3 regions of the Psychromonas sp. MME2 genome follow, and region 2 is predicted to be linked to each of the others. Evidence: predicted binding sites of a transcription regulator. Region 2 holds the regulator's gene; each other region holds the start of a gene.
The links. Region 2 encodes ArgR, which controls arginine synthesis, uptake and breakdown. Its sites were predicted from a motif close to ANTGAATANNTATTCANT; they were not measured.
Positions count from the first base shown of each region.

Region 1: argC (N-acetyl-gamma-glutamyl-phosphate reductase) is a predicted target of ArgR. The motif match lies at 1,277-1,294, and genes of this name have one in related genera.
Region 3: AB1A03_RS04115 (oxaloacetate decarboxylase subunit gamma) is a predicted target of ArgR. The motif match lies at 1,301-1,318, and genes of this name have one in related genera.

Region 1 covers NZ_JBEWXI010000002.1:9,494-12,751, reverse strand. The annotation lists gene AB1A03_RS00325 (HAMP domain-containing protein) at 1-988, opposite strand, end outside; gene argC (N-acetyl-gamma-glutamyl-phosphate reductase) at 1,379-2,392, shown strand; gene argB (acetylglutamate kinase) at 2,407-3,186, shown strand; gene AB1A03_RS00310 (ornithine carbamoyltransferase) at 3,206-3,258, shown strand, end outside.
Region 2 covers NZ_JBEWXI010000014.1:20,496-23,753, forward strand. The annotation lists gene AB1A03_RS14730 (lactonase family protein) at 1-713, shown strand, start outside; gene AB1A03_RS14735 (type IV pilin protein) at 776-1,174, opposite strand; gene argR (transcriptional regulator ArgR) at 1,287-1,739, opposite strand; gene mdh (malate dehydrogenase) at 2,101-3,045, shown strand; partial or broken gene AB1A03_RS14750 (CBS domain-containing protein) at 3,124-3,258, shown strand, end outside.
Region 3 covers NZ_JBEWXI010000002.1:819,989-823,246, reverse strand. The annotation lists gene oadA (sodium-extruding oxaloacetate decarboxylase subunit alpha) at 1-970, opposite strand, end outside; gene AB1A03_RS04115 (oxaloacetate decarboxylase subunit gamma) at 999-1,250, opposite strand; gene AB1A03_RS04110 (sugar phosphate isomerase/epimerase family protein) at 1,900-2,631, opposite strand; tRNA gene AB1A03_RS04105 (tRNA-Arg) at 2,990-3,066, opposite strand; tRNA gene AB1A03_RS04100 (tRNA-Arg) at 3,144-3,220, opposite strand.

The DNA.
Region 1 (3,258 bases), on a different contig from region 2:
TAAATGCCTTTGCCATATCAGCAAGTTCATCATTACTCTTTGTTGAAACGGATATCGTTAAATCATTGGTCTCTGATATTTTTATAATTGAGTTTTTAATGTGCAAAATTGCACCCATAATACTATGAGAAATAAACCAAGTAACAATCATTGAAATAAATAAAGCAACGGCGAACAAGATATAGGTCATCTGTTTCATGGAATCTATATAATCAGTGATCACATCATTAATTGTTGTTACTAGACTTGCTTGCACTATGCTAATTTTTGATACTGTTTCATTTAATTTTTTTCGTAAACCATCGTTGTCGTTATAACCTAATTGTTGTTGTGCTGCTATTAATGACATAAACGCATTTTTATATGCATCAAGGGCACTTAAAATCGCATTTTTTTGCGGTGTTACTAAGTAACTTTTTTTCACGTCAGCATAAAAGTTATCAAAGTCTTCAGTAAAGATATCGATATATTTATCGTCAAGCAGTAGCATGTAATTTTTTTCACTGTTGCGAACATTCAGCATCATTTTATGAAACATCACTGAGTCACCAATCTCGACCTCTGCCGTATGTGCTGTCTCTCTAAGTTGACCATAGAAACCACTTTGTGAATCAAATCCTATACGTTTTTGTGTATTAAATACTTCAATGAAGATATTTTGGTATTCATTGAGTAATTTACCTAATCGCAACGGTTCTTCACTTGAGCGGTTAATGTTTCTCAGGTCATAATCCAATTTGTTGATTTGTGTTTGTAATGCCAATATTTCGTTGTTGAAGGTTTCATAATATTCATTTTTTTTACTGACTAAAAAGTCCTTTTCGTGTGTTCTTAATTTCCAAATGCTGGTTTCAATTTTGCCGATATTTTCTGTTAGGACAATATCCTGTTTAAAGGATGTGGCAGCGAAGGTCATTAGCAATAGCATAGCTAGCATACTGACTGCTGTTACAAGAGTAGAGGCTCTTAATTTTTGTTTGATTAACATTTGTGTTGAATTCCCTTTGAATGAAAATGAATGTAACTAAATATAATTATTGTTTTTGTTGCTGCCAATAATTTTTTGCACATCTTACTAAGAACTGGCAGGTTATGGCGTACAATTTATATTAATAAATAGCTTTTTGTGAGCTAACTTAACAAAAGTAATAAATTTATACATGTTTGCTTATTTTTATTTTTAATAACACATACTTTGCACCTGATAGAGGTAATTTGTAAATATTCTGTTTTCGCTCTGTGCTGGTTAAATTCATTTATATAATTATTCATAAATATTGAATAAATACTCAGAACTTATTAGAATGCCCTTCATACTACGGAGAGTGCCAAAATGGGGCTCTCTATTTTTATTGAGCAGATGAAACAGGGACTCCCTATGTTAAAAGCAATTGTAGTTGGTGCAAGTGGTTATACTGGCGCTGAATTGGCTCTTTTTTTAACTCGTCATAAATATATTGAATTAAGTGGCTTATATGTTTCAGAGAATAGTCTCGATAAAGGAAAAAAAATATCAGACCTTTATGGAAACTTACTAGGTGTTGTTGATTTACCATTACAGCCGCTTGCAAGTGATAATGTTGCCACTATTTGTGCGGGTATTGATATTGTCATTTTAGCGACTGCACATGAAGTAAGTCATGATTTGGCAGCTCTTTTTCTTGAACAAAATACCGTGGTTTTCGATCTTTCCGGTGCATTCCGAGTCCAAAGCTCTGGTTTTTATGATAAGTATTACGGATTTACTCATCAATACCCAGATTTGTTAGATAAAGCTGTTTATGGTCTAGCTGAATGGAATGTCGCCGCAATTAAAAAAACAGATTTAATTGCCGTACCTGGTTGTTATACCACTGCATCGTTAACGGCACTTAAGCCATTATTTGAAGCTGGGTTAATTAAAGAAGGTTGCAAACCAACCATTAATGCAACCAGTGGGGTAAGTGGCGCAGGTAGAAAAGCGAGTATAGCGAGTAGTTTTTGTGAAGTAAGTTTACAGCCATATGGTGTATTCAATCACCGCCATAAACCCGAAATAGATCAACATCTAGGAACTCCTGTTGTATTTACTCCGCATTTAGGTAGTTTCAAGCGTGGTATTTTAGCAAGTATCAATGTGCAGCTCAAAGAAGGGGTGAGCAACGCTCAGGTTGATCAAGCATATCACGACGCTTATGCAGATAAAGAAATTGTTCGTTTGATGCCTCATGGTAAATATCCTGCATTAAAAAATGTTGTTAATACTCCTTTTTGTGACTTGGGATGGGCTGTAGATGGTAACGATCTGGTCGTGTTTAGCGCAATTGACAATTTATTGAAAGGTGCTTCGTCGCAGGCGATACAATGTATTAATATACGTTTTGGATTTGCCATGACAACGTCTCTTATTTAAGTGGAATAATAAAAATGACTCAACCTTTGTCTACACAGCCATTACTGATAAAATTGGGTGGTGCTGTGCTTGAAAACCAACAGGCCTTAGCTAATTTATTTTCAGCTTTAACCGTCTATTTACAAGATCAACAGCGTCCTTTGTTATTAGTGCACGGAGGCGGCGTTATTGTTGAAGATGTATTGCGCAAAATGAACATCGTTAGTGAAAAAAAAAATGGTTTACGCATAACGCCCTTCGAGCAAATACCTTATGTTGCCGGAGCATTAGCTGGAACATCTAATAAATTGCTAATGGCGCAGGCGCTACAGTCTGGGCTTTCGGCGGTTGGGCTTTCGCTTGCCGATGGTTTTAGTTGCAAAGTGACGCAGCTCGATCCTGAACTAGGAGCCGTTGGTGTCTGCAGTGCTAACAACCCAACCTTAATAAATGGCTTATTAGCTGCAGGACATTTACCAGTTATATCATCTATTGGAATTGGTGATGATGGCCGCTTATATAATGTTAATGCAGATCAAGCTGCCATTGCTATATGTGAATTGATTGGTGCCGAATTAGTATTCTTGTCCGATGTCGATGGCGTATGGGATGAGAATAAACAGGTCATAGCTGAGCTAAATACACAATTAGCTGATACACTTATCGCCGATGAAGTAATCAAAGACGGTATGGTTGTGAAAGTGCAAGCTGCGCTACAGGCAGCAGATAAACTAGGTTATGTTATGTTGGCTAGTTGGAAGAATCCTGAAAATTTAGTGTCATTGCTTGCAGGGCAAGCCGTGGAACAAAAGTAGTTAAGTAGAGAGTAAAGCGATGAAAGATTTATTAACAGGTATGGAAATGACGCAGCAACAGGCATTGGATCT
Region 2 (3,258 bases):
TGACTCAAGATAAGTTATTGCCTGCTTATCAGTCGATCCAGCATACAGGTCAAGGGCGTTGCCCTGATAGGCAAGCAAGTGCACACGCTCACGCAAGTCAATTAAGTGTAGATGAAAAATTTTTAGTCGTGGCTGATTTAGGGATTGATGCCTTAAAAGTATATGATGTGAGTGAAAATCAGCTGAATGAAGTATTTTGTGCGTATTTACCTGCTGGTTCAGGACCACGTCATTTTACCTTTAATGCGTTGGGCGATAAATTATATTTAGGTAATGAGCTGAGCTCTGAAGTTAGTGTCTTCAATTTTAATCAAACGACTGGCGAACTAGTGCATATTCAGTCTATTAGCAGTTTGCCACAGGCAAACAAGCCATTAAGCGGAGAATCACAAGGTAGCTTGGAAAATTCTATTGCTGAAGTGGCATTAAGTCTGGATGGGCGGTATCTGTACGTCAGTAATCGTGGCCATGATAGTATTGCCATTTACAGCGTTAAACAAAGTAATGGATTATTGACCGCGCTTACGTTTACCCCTTCTGGTGGATTATTTCCGCGTCACTTTGCGCTATCGCCAGATCAACAATGGTTATTAGTTGCGCATCAGAAAAGCGATTACTTAATTGTTTTTAAACGTGATAATGAAAGTGGTTTCTTAACAAAAACGGATGAAAAGTTGGCGGTTAAACATGCTGTTTGTGTTTGTTTCTTATAAAAAATGCCAGCAAGTTAGTATTCACAGTAGGAAATTTTTAACTATTATTTTTATTTGATTTATCACCAACACTGCTCATTTGGGGTGCTGCCATCGCTAGTGTGGCTGCTATTTTGATCGACATATAATGTTTTACAGGCTGTTTCATCATCGGCCTGCGACGTGCCCATTTTGGCTGTCGCTTTGATGAGGTAGGTGGATGCGCTGGCAGAGAGAGTGGTAAAGTTATAATAGTGATTATCTAATAAGCCTAGTTCACTCTTATCAACGCTATAGGTTGGATTTAAAATATGTAGGCTGCTTTGTTTTAATTGCGCTTTAATTAACACTGCCTGTGCATCACTTCGACGCATTGTGATTAAGTAGGAAAGGTAAGATGGATAGGTAATACTTGCCAGCAGAGCAATAATAGCAATGACTATCAGTAACTCAATGAGTGTAAAAGCGGCTATCTTTTTCAATATCATTTTCTCTGTGCAATGCCATTAATCCATTAATAGTAGATTAATTTTACGATGCTGCTAGAGGGGTGAAGAAGTGGCCTTTTTGCAAAGGCGCACTCCTTCGGGACTATTATTGAAATAATTGCTTGATTACATTTAAGGTGTTATTAATTTTTTTACTGCTTGTTGGGGTAATAAAAACGGTATCATCGCCTGCAATGGTGCCAAGAATACCTTCGGCTTTGCCTATCGAGTCAAGTAGGCGGGCAATCAGTTGCGCAGCGCCTGGGCTTGTGCGGATAACTATTAGGCTATCGTTGCGATCAATATCTACCACCAGATTTTTTAATGGACTAGTCGTTGTTGGGATACCAAGCTCGGAAGGTAAGCAATAAACCATCTCTTTTTTGGCATTTCGTGTACGAATCGCCCCTGATTTACTTAACATTCTAGAAACTTTGGACTGATTAATATTGTGAAAACCAGCTTCCTGTAATGCCTCTACTATCTCTCCTTGCGAGCTGAGGCGTTCTTTTTTTAATAATGCCTTGAAGAAGTCCATTAGTTCTGTTGGTTGTGTCATATTAAAAATACTCTAATTTAGAACTTGTGCAAATTGCACTGCCAATGATAATCGATATTGGCTAATTATCAATAACTAAATAATCTAAAAAAATGCATAAATATTCGTTTTTCAATTATTACAATAGAATTATCAAGGACTCAACGGATCCATTTTATATAAAGCATAATGGGGAGCTAAATGGTTGTTATGCGTTAATTCAAGGGGGAAGGTGAATACAAAAATATGTGTTAAATCACTTAAATTTTGCTGATTACCCCAATTAACTTTACATCGCTCACAATCACTTAACATTTCCAGCACAATCGACTAAGTTGAAGTAATATTAATGGCAATGATATTATAAATCGGAGGTTGTTTTATGAAGGTTGCTGTTCTAGGTGCTGCTGGTGGTATTGGCCAAGCATTGGCTTTACTGCTTAAACTTGATTTACCTGAAAATTCATTATTATCACTTTATGATGTTGCGCCAGTTACACCGGGGGTTGCTAAAGATTTAAGTCATATTCCTACCAGTGTTTATGTCGATGGCTATGCCGGAGATGATCCTACGCCAGCTTTACAAGGTGCCGATGTTGTTCTTATTTCTGCGGGTGTTGCCCGTAAGCCGGGTATGGACCGTTCCGATCTGTTTAATATTAATGCTGGTATTATTGAAACTTTAGTGACAAAAATTGCTCAAGTCTGCCCAATGGCATGCATTGGAATTATTACTAATCCTGTTAATACCACCGTTGCCATCGCAGCCGAAGTACTGAAAAAAGCAGGGGTTTATGATAAAAACAAGTTATTTGGCATCACTACCTTAGATGTGATTCGTGCCGAAGATTTTGTTGCTGAGAAAAAAGGCTTACCAGCAGAGCATGTTCGAGTTAATGTTATTGGTGGTCACAGTGGTACCACCATTTTACCTGTTTTATCGCAAGTGCAGGGAGTTACGTTTACTGAACAAGAGGTCGTTGAGCTTACCGAGCGAATTCAAAACGCAGGTACGGAAGTGGTTGAAGCAAAAGCGGGAGGAGGGTCTGCAACCCTTTCCATGGCGCGTGCAGCATCAATATTTGGTATCAACCTTGTAAAAGCTTTGTTAGGTAAACAGGGGATTATTCAGAATGCTTATGTTGATGGTGGTAATAGCTGTTCGCCATTTTTTACGCAACCATTGTTGTTGGGTAAAAATGGTATAGATTGCGTTTTGCCCTTTGGTGATTTAAGTCCATTTGAAGATCAGAAAAAACAAGAAATGTTAGCCGTCTTGCATGCTGATATTCAAAAGGGCGTTGATTTCATAAAAAATAAACCTTAATTTAACGTAAGTACTTAAGTTTATGTGTAGAGCCAGTTGATACTGGCTTTTTTAATTAGTTCAATTGAAGAGCATGATATGAAAGTGTGTGACATGATGACAACTCGTGTGGTGACCGTTGATATGGACGATAGGTTAACCGTTGTCAAAGAAATTTTAGATCACGGTGTATTTCATCATTTACTCGTTGTCGAAGATAATCAACTTCAGGGC
Region 3 (3,258 bases), on a different contig from region 2:
CTTTTAATACGTCATCCATCTTATCTGCAGCACCTTGCTGCTTAAGTTGGCTTTCCATATTTGTCAGCATACCGCCAGGAACTTGAGCGATTAAAATACGTGGGTCAACGCCTTTTAATTCCCCTTCAAATTTCACATATTTTTTACGTACTTCTCGGAAATATGATGATATTTCAGCTAATTGAGGAAGGTTAAGTCCGGTATCTCGCTCTGTCCCTTCAACAATTGAAACAAGTGTTTCCGTTGGCGAATGGCCATAGGTCATACTCATTGAAGAAATTGCAGAATCGATAATATCAATACCCGCATCAATCGCTTTTTGCTGTGTAGCAAGACTTAATCCCGTCGTTGCATGACAATGCAACGCCAGTGGTATATTGGTACTCGCTTTAATTTTTGTAATTAGCTCTTCTGCTTCATATGGCTTTAACAGACCCGCCATATCTTTAATACATATAGAATGGCTGCCCATATCTTCAAGGCGTTTCGCCATATCAACCCAGTTATCAATAGTATGAACAGGGCTGGTTGTGTAAGAAATTGTACCTTGTGCATGCGCGCCAATTTTAACGGCAGACTTAATCGCAGTTTCAAAATTACGAACATCATTCATCGCGTCAAAGATACGAAACACATCGACGCCATTTTTATGTGCTCGTTCGACAAATTTTTCAACAACATCATCGGCATAGTGACGGTAACCTAATAGATTTTGACCGCGTAATAACATTTGCTGTGGCGTGTTTGGCATGGCCGCTTTTAATGCGCGGATACGATCCCATGGATCTTCACCTAAATAACGAATACACGAATCAAATGTTGCACCGCCCCAAGTCTCTAAAGACCAGTACCCCATTTTGTCTAATTTTTCTGCAATCGGTAGCATATCATCGATACGCATTCGGGTTGCAAACAATGATTGGTGCGCATCACGCAGCACCACTTCTGTTATTGCTAAAGGCTTCGCCATTTTCACGTTCTCCATAGTTCATATTCCTTTATTGTGCAGTTGATTTGCGATATTGCTGCACAGCCGTAGTCATTGCTGCAATTAATTGAGGGCTAATTTGCGTATTGGCAGCGGTATTGTTACCACCTTGCACGGCCTTTTTCGTCACGGGCAGATCTGCGGGCGTATATTTTGCCATCAAGCTAACGACAACCATCAATAAACCTAAAAACAGAAACACAAAGCCCATACCTAAGCCCATTAACACTAATGCTTCTAATAATGACTCAGTAACATCCATAGTAATTATCCTTTTTGTACATAATAAATGCCTGTTAACAAACAGAGGTGAATGAATAATTATTCACACTTCCTCTACAATATCACCTGCAATAAAGGGTGAATAAAAAAGCTAACTCACCACTTTTAGGCTAAAAAAGCCTAATAAACATACCTTAACCTCTTAATAACCCTATAAAAAATAAGAATTAAGAAATTAAACTGAGTTTCAAAAACAAATTATCATACGGGATTTTCTATTAAATTGGAAGTATAGATAAAACAGCCTCAAAGAGCTTAAAACATTAACAATTACAAGCTTTTTTAAAGCTAATGATTACTTTGAAAAAAGCAAATTTATGTTGTAATTAGGTGATGATTGTCACGAATAAAGATCAGACATTAGTAGACATGGAGAATATTATTGAGACACAAAAAAACAAAACAAGTATGCAATAAAAACAAATAAATATTCACCATTCAATTTTACTAATAATCTATAAAAGGAAAAATAGTGCCGAGATGCGAGGCAAAAATTTGCAGCATAGTTATTCTACATCGAGATTTTATAACAAAGCAGATTGGTGCTATTTTTCTTCACCTACGGGGTGCTAGCTCAAAACCAGTTCTGCGTGGTAATTCCCCTCGTGCAATATATCCACTAATTGATATTAACAAATATGATTCGCACGTAAAAAACGCTCACTCCTTGCAAAATATTGATAAGCATTATCCGTTGGTTCAAACTCGACCATCAACCACTGCAAATCGCTCAGTAAGTCAAAAGTCTTCATTATCTGAAGAAGCTTAACCTCCCCCTCACCTAACGCAACAGATCGCCCCTGAGCAAAATCTCTTAGGTGTAAATATGAAATCCTACTCGCATGCTCTTTTAAAAAGAGAACGGGATCGATTCCCGTTAAATGCAACCAACCGATATCGACACATAATCCCACATTGGTAATATCTAACTCCTTATTAAGAATATCAAAGGGGGTGATATCATTACGCGTCGACTTTAAAAATTCAAAGTCATGATTATGATAATGCACCTTAACACCCGCAACCTTAAATTCTTCTGCCGCCTTGTTAATAATGGAGCATGTCGCGCTAAAATTTTCTAAACTACAATCATGCCAACCTAATGGACCAGAAACGCATAAATTAGCACAATCATGGCGGTCCAAATAGTCGAGAAGTTCAACATAGTTTAACAGCCCCTCTGAGCCGATATGCAAGGCAGAACATGTTAAATCGTACTCATTTAATAATGAAGAAGCTTCAAGTACAAAAGGCATTTCCACAGCTTGATAACCGATATCAGCAATAGCCTTAAACACTTTTTCCGGCCTCATTTTCAACTCTTCTTCTTTAAAGCCATATAACTGCGCACCTAAATTCATTAAATTTCCTTATCAAAAGAGAACCATTTGCGCCAAACCGATGAATGACTCATACCTATTCGCATAATAGGATGGTCATGGCTTGCAGGGAAAAAGGATGGAGAGCAAGGCGCATCATTGAATAATTAAGTATGTGATCTAAATTTTGCGCAGGAAAAATGGCTTAATTTGAGGCGTAAGTTGACACAAATGGTTGTTCCCTTTGCGAAACTTACAACAAAAAAGTAAGTTATTTTAACCAGTAAAATAGATCAGCTATTTATTCCGATTGGTATTATTATAGGATGCGCCATTACGTGTAGCAAATTGAAATGTTAGCAAAGGGGATTAATAGGGGTTGGTGTGGCAAAAGAAAATATGGTGCGGGTGAAGGGATTCGAACCCCTGACCGCCTGGTTCGTAGCCAGGTACTCTATCCAGCTGAGCTACACCCGCATGGTGCATAATATTAATGGGATTAATATTATTGAGCTCTGTAAACAAAAAAACTTACCGAAGTAAGCTTATAAGAATGGTGCGGGTGAAGGGATTCGAACCCCTGACCGCCTGGTTCGTAGCCAGGTACTCTATCCAGCTGAGCTACACCCGCCGCGATATTCTTTATTTTTTGTTTTACATTCGATTCTT